Regions from separate parts of the Pseudomonas sp. TH39(2020) genome, predicted to be linked through region 2. Evidence: predicted binding sites of a transcription regulator. Region 2 holds the regulator's gene; each other region holds the start of a gene.
The links. Region 2 encodes sigma-54, which starts transcription at its own class of promoters, with help from an activator protein. Its sites were predicted from a motif close to ANTGGCATNNANNTTGCTNT; they were not measured.

Region 1 (3,276 bases), on a different contig from region 2:
ATCAGCCGTTGCAGGTCCGGGGTGTTCTTCACCACTTCATAAATCCCTACTCGCCCTTTGTAACCGTTGTTGCAGTGATCGCAACCGACTGGCTCATAGATCGTGAATGAGCCGATGCGTTCCTCGGGGAAGCCTTCCTTGATCAGCGCTTCCCGGGGAATCTCGATGGGTTTCTTGCAATGGCTGCACAGCTTGCGCGCCAGGCGCTGGGCGATGATCAGGCTGACCGAGGTGGCAATGTTGAACCCCTGGATGCCCATGTTGTGCAGGCGTGTCAGGGTTTCAGCGGCGCTGTTGGTGTGCAGGGTCGACAGCACCAGGTGACCGGTCTGGGCGGCCTTGATGGCGATTTCGGCGGTTTCGAGGTCGCGGATCTCGCCGACCATGATCACGTCCGGATCCTGTCGCAGGAACGAGCGCAGCGCCTGGGCAAAGCCCAGTCCCTGCTTGGGATTGACGTTGACCTGGTTGATGCCTTCCATGTTGATCTCCACCGGGTCTTCGGCGGTGGAGATGTTGATGTCCACGGTGTTGAGAATGTTCAGCCCGGTGTAGAGCGACACGGTCTTGCCCGACCCGGTGGGCCCGGTCACCAGAATCATCCCCTGCGGCTGCTTGAGGGCGGCCATGTACAGTTCTTTCTGGTCGGGCTCATAGCCGAGGGCGTCGATGCCCATTTGAGCGCTGGACGGGTCGAGGATCCGGATCACCACTTTCTCGCCCCATAGGGTCGGCAGGGTATTGACCCGGAAGTCGATGGACTTGCTCTTGGACAGGCGCATCTTGATCCGCCCGTCCTGGGGTTTGCGCCGCTCGGAGATGTCGAGGCTGGCCATGACTTTCAGTCGCGAGGCGATGCGGTTGGCCAGTTGAATCGGTGGCTTGGCGACTTCACGCAGCATGCCGTCGGTGCGCATCCGCACTCGGTAGGTTTTTTCGTAGGGCTCGAAGTGCAGATCGGAAGAGCCGCTCTTGATCGCGTCGAGCAACATCTTGTGGACGAAGCGCACCACGGGCGCGTCGTCGGCGTCTTGTCCGCCAATGGAATCCTGCTTGTTGTCATCGATCGACTCGATGTCCACACCATCGAGGTCAACGTCGGCCATGTCTTCCAGGCCGGTACTATGGCTATCGAAGAATTTTTCGATGGCATCGGTGAGCTTGTCGTCCTCCACCAGAATGGCTTCGGTATTCAGCCCGGTGCTGAACTGGATGTCATTGATGGCTTGCTGATTGCTCGGGTCGGAAACGCCCACAAACAACTTGTTGCCGCGCCGCCAGAGGGGCAGGGCGTGGTGCTGGCGAATCAGCTTCTCGCTGACCAGACCCTTGGGTTGGGTTTCCTTGTCCAGACAGCTGAGGTCGAGCAAGGCCATGCCGAAATGTTCCGAAGCGATCTCGGCGACCTGGCGACTCTTCACCAGTTTGTTCTGCACCAGATAACTGACCAGGGAGATTTTGTTGCGTTGGGCTTGCTGATACGCCTGTTGCGCGCTTTTGTCAGTGAGCAGCTCGGCCAGGACCAATTGCTTGGCCAGACCGCTAAGGGCGATGTCATTCATTGGGATACCGGACGCAGACAGTTCATGACTTATAGCCTAGTCAAGGGAAGGAACCAAACCAGCGGCGTTCAGGTGACAAAAAGTGTCAGATAGTGCGGACCTTGGGTGCTGGCAAAAGCGCCGCGTTGTTCTCGCGCCCCGTTAACAGGGGATTAACGGATTGGCACGGGCTGTGCTGCGGCTAATTCAGATCATGAGATTTCGACTCATGCATGGAGCTTGTCTATGAATACTCAAAAAGGTTTTACGCTGATTGAATTGCTGATCGTGGTGGCGATCATCGGGATTCTGGCGACGTTTGCGTTGCCGGCTTATTCGAAGTATCAGGCGCGGGCCAAGGTTACGGCCGGGCTTGCTGAGATTTCTGCTTTAAAAGTGAATTTTGAAGATGTGCTGAATCAGGGGGTCAATCCGGATTTGACCAAAGTTGGCGGCACTGCAACGACCACCAATTGCACGATCTCTGCTTCGGGTACAGCCTCTGACGGCAAAGGCACCATCGGTTGCACGATTCTTAATGCGCCAGCGCCAGTTCTCAGCAAGACCATTACGCTGACCCGCGACCCGACAACCGGCTGGTCTTGTACGACCAAGGTCGCTGCCGATTATGCCCCAGGCGGCTGTGTTGCCAATTAAAAGCCTGTTCTACCACGCTTGAAATATGCCCCGTTTAAAAAACGGGGCATTTTTTTGTTAGTCCAAAGGAAAAAAGGAAAACCCCGACATTTCATGGCCTTAGGCCCACGCTGAAAACGGCAACTTGCATGTAGGAAATTTCAAACTCATGCAATTTGCATGATTTCGAAAATCAGGAGTTTTAATAACTGATTGATTTATAACGATTTATTGTCTGTCTCAAAGTTGGCACAGCGTTCGCAATATCTCCAGTAACCCTGCTGACAAGACACGCAGCAGACTTTATGAAAAACAGGAGTTACTCGTATGAAGAAGTTCGCTATCGCTGCCGCTACTGCTACCGCGCTGACCCTGACCATGGCCAACGCTGCATTTGCACAGACCACCACCACCCAAGCCCCGATGACTCTGGCGGCGGGTGAAATGACTAAGGCTAAAGAATCCACTTCCGATACCTGGATCACTACCAAAGTCAAAGCAGATCTGGTGACTGAAAAAGGCATTCCAGGCACCGACATTAAAGTCGAAACCAACAAAGGCGTAGTGTCCCTGTCATCCACCGTTGCGGTGACTGACGCTCAGAAAGCCACCGCAGTGGCTATCGCCAAGAAAATCAAAGGCGTCCAGGCGGTCTCAGCTGACGGCCTGAAAGCCGAGTAAGGCAAGACTTCTCGCCTGGACTGGGAGAAGGCGCGACAGACGGGTCGAGCAATACGTCTGCCGCTTCTGGAGAGTTCATGCGAAGGCCATAAGGATGTGGCCATTACAGGCCCCGGGCATTCGTGTCAGGGGCCTGTTCTATTTGGGAGACCTAAAACAACTGTGGGAGCGAGCCTGCTCGCGAAAGCGGACTTTCAGCCAACAGATGTGTTGAAAGTTAATCCGCCATCGCGAGCAGGCTCGCTCCCACATTGGGTTGTGGTGACTCAGTTGCCGCGCTTGCTGGTGATCTGCTTCAAACGATTACCTTCAAAACGCAGGTACTGATACATCCCGCCGTTGGGTCCATAGGTCCATTCCTCGACTTGAAACTCTTCCCGGCGGTTAGCGCTGCGCTTGTAGCCCAACAGATCACGGC
Region 2 (3,276 bases):
GGTTCAGATTGGTGGTGTTTACTTTGAGATCGGCGAGATCGGCAATCGGCCCGAGCAGGGCGGTCTCATCGTTGATGGCCTCGGCCAGCGAGCGATTGGTATTGCTCAGCGGGTGACGACGGCGGGTTTCCGAGAAACGTTTGAGCAAGGTTTCTTCGTCGGCGTCCAGATAAAGCACATCACACTGGATATGCCGGCTGCGCACTTCTTCCAGCAGTTCGGGAAACCGCGACAAGTGACTCGGCAAGTTACGCGCATCAATCGATACGGCAACCAGCGGTTGCGCCAGCTCGGTGTGAATTAACGCGCGTTCGGCCAGTTCCGGCAGCAGACCGGCGGGCAGGTTGTCGATGCAGTAGTAGCCGTTGTCCTCGAGAACATCGAGTGCGGTACTTTTACCTGAGCCGGAGCGGCCACTGACGATGATCAAGCGCATGGTTAATGACCGTTTTGCTCGTCCAGGACAACCTGATACAAGGCTTCATTGCTCGGGGCGCTGCGCAGTTTTTCGCGCACTTCCTTGCGGTCGAGCATGCTGGCGATCTGGCGCAGTAACTCCAGGTGCGCATCGGTAGCGGCTTCCGGGACCAGCAAAACGAACAGCAGGTCAACCGGGGCGCCGTCGATGGCGTCGAAATCAATGGGTGCATCAAGGTGCATCAGGGCGCTGATGGGCGAGGTGCAGCCCTTCAGGCGGCAGTGGGGAATGGCGATGCCGTTGCCAAAACCGGTTGAGCCGAGTTTTTCACGGGCAATCAGAGCCTCGAAGACATCTTGCATCTCCAGATCCGGCACTTCTTTGTGGATAAGGTTGGCAATTTGCTCGAGGGCTTTCTTTTTACTGCCGCCCGGCACGTTCACGAGGGAACGGCCGGGGGTCAGGATGCTTTCAAGTCGGATCATGGGTTGGGAGTGTTAACGACCGGTCGCGCCCTGGAGGAGGCTTTGGGTCTTTTCCTTATGCTTTTTGAGTTGTTTATCCAGCTTGTCGGTCAGTGCGTCGATCGCCGCGTACATATCGGTATGCTCCGCGTTTGCGACCACTTCATTGCCGGGAATATGCAGCGTGGCTTCGATTTTCTGCTTGAGCTTTTCGACCGTCATCGTGACCTGCACGTTGGTGATCTTGTCGAAATGCCTCTCTAATCGTTCGAGTTTTTCGCCGATGTAGGTGCGAAGAGGTTCGGTCACTTCCAGTTGGTGTCCACTGATGTTGACTTGCATACAGCTTCTCCTTCGTTGCCAGTGCATAAAGCGGCAGGCAGAAATGCCTGCCACTGGAACGCTGTGGCGTGGCTCTACATCAACCGCTTGCGTTCGCTCGAAGGCGCGATCCCTAGAGATTCGCGGTACTTGGCGACGGTGCGGCGAGCCACCTGAATGCCTTGTGCCTCCAGTAAACCAGCGATCTTGCTGTCACTCAACGGCTTTTTCTGATTTTCCGCGGCAACCAGTTTTTTGATGATCGCGCGGATCGCCGTGGACGAGCATTCACCGCCCTCAGAGGTGCTGACGTGGCTGGAGAAAAAGTATTTCAGTTCATATATGCCCCGTGGGGTATGCATGAATTTCTGCGTGGTCACCCGTGAAATCGTCGACTCGTGCATGCCCACCGCTTCGGCGATGTCATGCAGGACCAGCGGTTTCATGGCTTCGTCGCCGTATTCAAGAAAGCCGCGCTGATGCTCGACGATCTGAGTGGCTACTTTCATCAGGGTTTCGTTGCGGCTTTGCAGGCTCTTGATGAACCAGCGGGCCTCTTGCAACTGATTGCGCATGAAGGTGTTATCGGCGCTGGTGTCGGCGCGGCGCACGAAACCGGCGTATTGAGCGTTGACCCGCAGTCGTGGCACGGATTCCTGGTTCAGCTCCACCAGCCAGCGCTCGTTGTCCTTGCGTACGATCACGTCGGGAACGACGTATTCGGCTTCGCTGGACTCGATTTGCGAGCCTGGGCGCGGGTTGAGGCTCTGCACCAGTTCAATTACTTGGCGCAGTTCATCTTCCTTGAGCTTCATGCGACGCATCAGCTGGCTGTAATCGCGGCTGCCGAGCAGGTCGATGTAATCGGTGACCAGGCGTTTGGCCTCGACCAGCCAAGGCGTCTTGGCGGGCAACTGGCGCAATTGCAGCAGCAGGCATTCGCCCAGGTTGCGGGCGCCGATGCCAGCGGGTTCGAATTGCTGGATGCGGTGCAGGACGGCTTCGATTTCGTCCAGTTCGATGTCCAGTTCCGGGTCGAAGGCTTCGAGAATCTCCTCGAGGGTTTCGTCCAGGTAGCCCTGATTGTTGATGCAGTCGATCAGGGTCACGGCGATCAGGCGATCGGTGTCGGACATAGGGGCCAGGTTCAGTTGCCACAGCAGGTGGCTTTGCAGGCTTTCGCCGGCCGATGTCCGGGTGGTGAAGTCCCACTCGTCGTCATCGTTGCTCGGCAGGCTGCTGGCGCTGGTCTGGTAGACGTCTTCCCACGCGGTATCGACGGGCAGTTCGTTGGGGATGCGCTCGTTCCAGTCGCCTTCCTCGAGGTTATCAACCGTCGGGGCGGTTTCCTGGTAGGAGGGTTCCTGAATGTCGGCGTTAGGTTGCTGTTCGGCTTTGTCGGCCAAGGGGTCGGCGTTATCGAAGTCGTCGCCTTCTTCCTGGCGTTCGAGCATCGGATTGGACTCCAGGGCCTCCTGGATTTCCTGTTGCAGGTCCAGGGTCGACAATTGGAGCAGGCGGATGGCCTGTTGCAGCTGCGGTGTCATCGTCAGCTGCTGGCCCATTCTCAAGACTAGCGATGGTTTCATGGCAGGGGCTTAACACCTTATTCGCCGGCGCACATGCGCCATCCACTACAGGGCGCCGGAGCGCCAAACATAAGCAAATTATATGCCCGAAACTGCAGCGTTTGCCTAGAGCGCTGTAACAATAAAAAAATGTTGATTTTTTATCGAGACAAGCGCCCGAGCAACCAGCCAGACACCTCAGTGCTTACAGGCGGAACTCATGGCCCAGATACACTTCCTTGACCAGGTCGTTGGCCAGGATGGTGGCAGAGTCACCTTCGGCGATCAGCTGGCCATCGTTGACGATGTAGGCGGTTTCGCAGATATCCAGGGTTTCACGGACGTTGTGGTCAGTGATCAGCACACCAATGCCCTTGGCCTTGAGGTGATAGATGATCTGCTTGATGTCGCCCACCGAAATCGGGTCCACGCCGGCGAACGGTTCGTCGAGCAGGATGAACTTCGGGTTGGTAGCCAGTGCCCGGGCGATTTCCACACGGCGGCG
Region 3 (3,276 bases), on a different contig from region 2:
CGTTACGTCCTTATGACAAAACGATCATTCCCTCGATGTGACGCATTGGTTAGAACTCAATACAGGTTGACGCCGCAATGACGTCAACACCTTGGCTCGCGACGCCGGCAGCGAGCCCCAACGGCAGAAGTTTTTCTGCCAGACCTCGATTGAGGTCGACGCGATAAATACAGTCAACAAGTGAGGGCAACACCCTATGAGAAGACTTAAGCGTGATCCGTTGGAAAGAGCATTTTTGCGCGGATATCAATATGGCGTTGGTGGCAAATCCCGTGAGCTTTGCCCATTTACTCTACCGTCGGTACGCCAAGCCTGGATTAATGGCTGGCGAGAAGGACGCGGCGACAACTGGGACGGTATGACCGGCACTGCGGGAATCCATAGACTCAACGAACTTCACGCCGTCGGCTAACACAGGGCACACACTCCGACACGACAATCTGATTACGTAACGACTTACCACGCACGCCCCATCCGGGCGGCGGGCTTCGGCCCAGGGGCTCCTTCGAGGAGCCCTTTTTTATGCCTGCTCCCCACACATTCCCCTGTAGCAGCTGCCGAGCCTGCGAGGCTGCGTTCGGCTGCGAAGCAGTCGTAAACCCTGCATGCAAGGTGTGCCTGCAAGACCGCGGTGTTTGATTTCACGACGGCTGCGCCGCCGAACGCAGCCTCGCAGGCTCGGCAGCTGCTACACGGTCAGCGCAAGGCTGCTATTGCGTCGACGGATTCACGAATCAGTGCCGGGCCTTTATAGATGAAGCCGGAATAGAGCTGCACCAGGCTGGCACCCGCAGCGATTTTCTCAGCCGCGTGCTTGCCTTCGGTGATGCCGCCCACGGCGATGATCGGCAAGCGACCGGCCAACTCGGCCGCCAGCACCTTCACGGTGTGGGTGCTCTTGTCACGAACCGGTGCGCCGGACAGACCGCCCGCCTCGTCACCATGCTCCATGCCTTCTACGCCGACGCGACTCAGGGTGGTGTTGGTGGCGATCACCGCGTCCATCCCGGTTTCGATCAGCGCTTGCGCGACCTGAGCGGTTTCTTCGTCGGTCATGTCCGGCGCAATCTTGATCGCCAGAGGTACATGTTTGCCGTGGCGCAGCGCCAGTTCTGCGCGGCGCGTGGCCAGGTCGGCCAACAATTGCTTCAGCGAATCGCCAAATTGCAGGCTGCGCAGGCCCGGGGTGTTCGGCGAGCTGACGTTGACTGTCACGTAGCTGGCGTGGGCGTAGACCTTGTCCAGGCAGATCAGGTAGTCGTCGACCGCCCGCTCAACCGGTGTATCGAAGTTTTTGCCGATATTGATGCCCAGCACGCCCCTGTACTTGGCCGCCGCCACTCGGGCCAGCAGGTGATCGACGCCGAGGTTGTTGAACCCCATGCGGTTGATGATCGCCTCGGCTTCCGGCAGACGGAAGATGCGTGGCTTCGGGTTGCCCGGCTGCGGACGCGGGGTGATGGTGCCGATTTCAACAAAACCAAAACCCAGTTGCGCAAAACCGTCGATGGCCGCGCCGTTCTTGTCCAGACCGGCCGCCAGACCCACCGGGTTCGGGAAGTCCAGGCCCATGACAGTCACCGGCATTTTCGCCGGTGCCTTGCACAGCAAGCCGTTGAGGCCCAAACGCCCGCCCGCGCCGATCAGGTCCAGGGACAGATCGTGGGAGGTTTCCGGGGAAAGTTTGAACAACAGCTGACGGGCCAGGGTGTACATGGGCGGGTTTGACTCTGGGCTACGAAAAGTGGCGGCGATTATAGCCGGGCATCGGGGTTGCAGGCGAGGCGCGCGACAAAATCAGCGAGCGATGGCATATGCCTTGCACCGTCACTCACATAAGCACTCATGCCAACGGCGGGATGAGTCGAAAGACAAAGGCGTCGTCACTTGGCCTTGCTCTGGCAAGCAGCCCGGTACGGCGCTTTTTTATGGAAGGTGTTTACAGATGATTGAAGTTCCAGCCAACCCTCTGGCGTGGGTCAACGGCAGCGATGCCCCGGAAAAGACCGAAATCAACCTCGGCTTCATGGCCCTGAGCGACTGCGCCTCGGTAGTGGTCGCGGCCACGCAGGGCTTCGCCCAACCTTACGGCCTGACCCTGAACCTCAAGCGCCAGTCGTCCTGGGCCAACCTGCGGGACAAACTGGTCAGTGGCGAACTCGACGCTGCCCACAGTCTGTACGGTTTGATCTACGCCGTGCATTTGGGCATCGGCGGTGTCGCGTCGACCGACATGGCGGTGCTCATGGGCCTGAATCAGAATGGCCAGAGCATCAACCTCTCCCATGGCTTGCAGGCGCTGGGCGTGACCAGTCCTGAAGCACTGGACCGGCACGTGCACCAAAGTCGCCCAAAACTCACCTTCGCCCAGACATTTCCTACGGGCACCCACGCCATGTGGCTGTATTACTGGCTCGCGAGTCAGGGTATTCATCCGTTGCAGGACGTCGACAGCGTGGTGGTGCCGCCGCCGCAAATGGTCGCGCACCTGCAAGCCGGGCGCATCGACGGCTTCTGCGTCGGCGAGCCATGGTCCGCCAGCGCGGTGCAGCAGAACCTGGGGTTCACGATGGCCACCACCCAGACCATCTGGCCCGATCACCCGGAAAAAGTTCTCGGCTGCACCCGCGCCTTTGTCGAGCAATACCCCAACACCGCAAGGGCGCTGGTGATGGCGATTCTGGAGGCCAGCCGCTTCATCGAAGAAAGCACCGAGAATCGCCGCAGCACCGCGAAGCTGTTGAGTGCCCCGCAATACCTCGACGCACCGCTGGACTGCATCGAACCGCGATTGCTCGGTGACTACGCCGATGGCCTGGGTAATCGCTGGCAAGACCCGCACGCACTGCGCTTCCACGGTGATGGCGAGGTCAATCTGCCGTATCTGTCCGATGGCATGTGGTTCATGACCCAGTTCCGCCGCTGGGGATTGTTGCGTGACGACCCGGACTACCTGGGCGTGGCCCGTCAGGTCCAGCAACTAGACTTGTATCGAGAGGCCGCCACCGCTGTCGGTGTAGCCGCGAGTGATCAGCAAATGCGCAGCAGCCAGTTGATCGACGGCAAGGTCTGGGATGGTCTGGACGCCGCCGGCTACGCCCGCAGTTTCAAGCTTCACGCCATGAGCGACAGCTCACCCCTTCTCGCCAGCCGCTGACAGGAGGCTACGAATATGTTGCGTATCCTGCTGATCAACGACACCGCGAAGAAAGTCGGTCGCCTGAAGGCGGCCTTGACCGAAGCCGGGTTCGAGGTGATTGACGAGTCGGGCCTGAC

Region 1: a site for sigma-54 is predicted at 1,722-1,741, ahead of JFU47_RS21780 (pilin). Genes of this name have one in related genera too.
Region 3: a site for sigma-54 is predicted at 1,807-1,826, ahead of JFU47_RS26535 (CmpA/NrtA family ABC transporter substrate-binding protein). Genes of this name have one in related genera too.

The regions. Positions count from the first base shown of each region.
Region 1 is NZ_JAEKFF010000007.1:295,649-298,924, forward strand. Features, by position in the region: gene pilB (type IV-A pilus assembly ATPase PilB) at 1-1,562, opposite strand, end outside; gene JFU47_RS21780 (pilin) at 1,788-2,198, shown strand; gene JFU47_RS21785 (BON domain-containing protein) at 2,505-2,858, shown strand; gene JFU47_RS21790 (DUF2845 domain-containing protein) at 3,125-3,276, opposite strand, start outside.
Region 2 is NZ_JAEKFF010000006.1:1,107,324-1,110,599, reverse strand. Features, by position in the region: gene rapZ (RNase adapter RapZ) at 1-436, opposite strand, end outside; gene ptsN (PTS IIA-like nitrogen regulatory protein PtsN) at 439-903, opposite strand; gene hpf (ribosome hibernation-promoting factor, HPF/YfiA family) at 916-1,224, opposite strand; gene JFU47_RS13100 (RNA polymerase factor sigma-54) at 1,299-2,792, opposite strand; gene lptB (LPS export ABC transporter ATP-binding protein) at 2,977-3,276, opposite strand, start outside.
Region 3 is NZ_JAEKFF010000007.1:1,332,959-1,336,234, reverse strand. Features, by position in the region: gene rmf (ribosome modulation factor) at 197-412, shown strand; gene JFU47_RS26540 (quinone-dependent dihydroorotate dehydrogenase) at 697-1,716, opposite strand; gene JFU47_RS26535 (CmpA/NrtA family ABC transporter substrate-binding protein) at 1,946-3,157, shown strand; gene JFU47_RS26530 (ANTAR domain-containing response regulator) at 3,173-3,276, shown strand, end outside.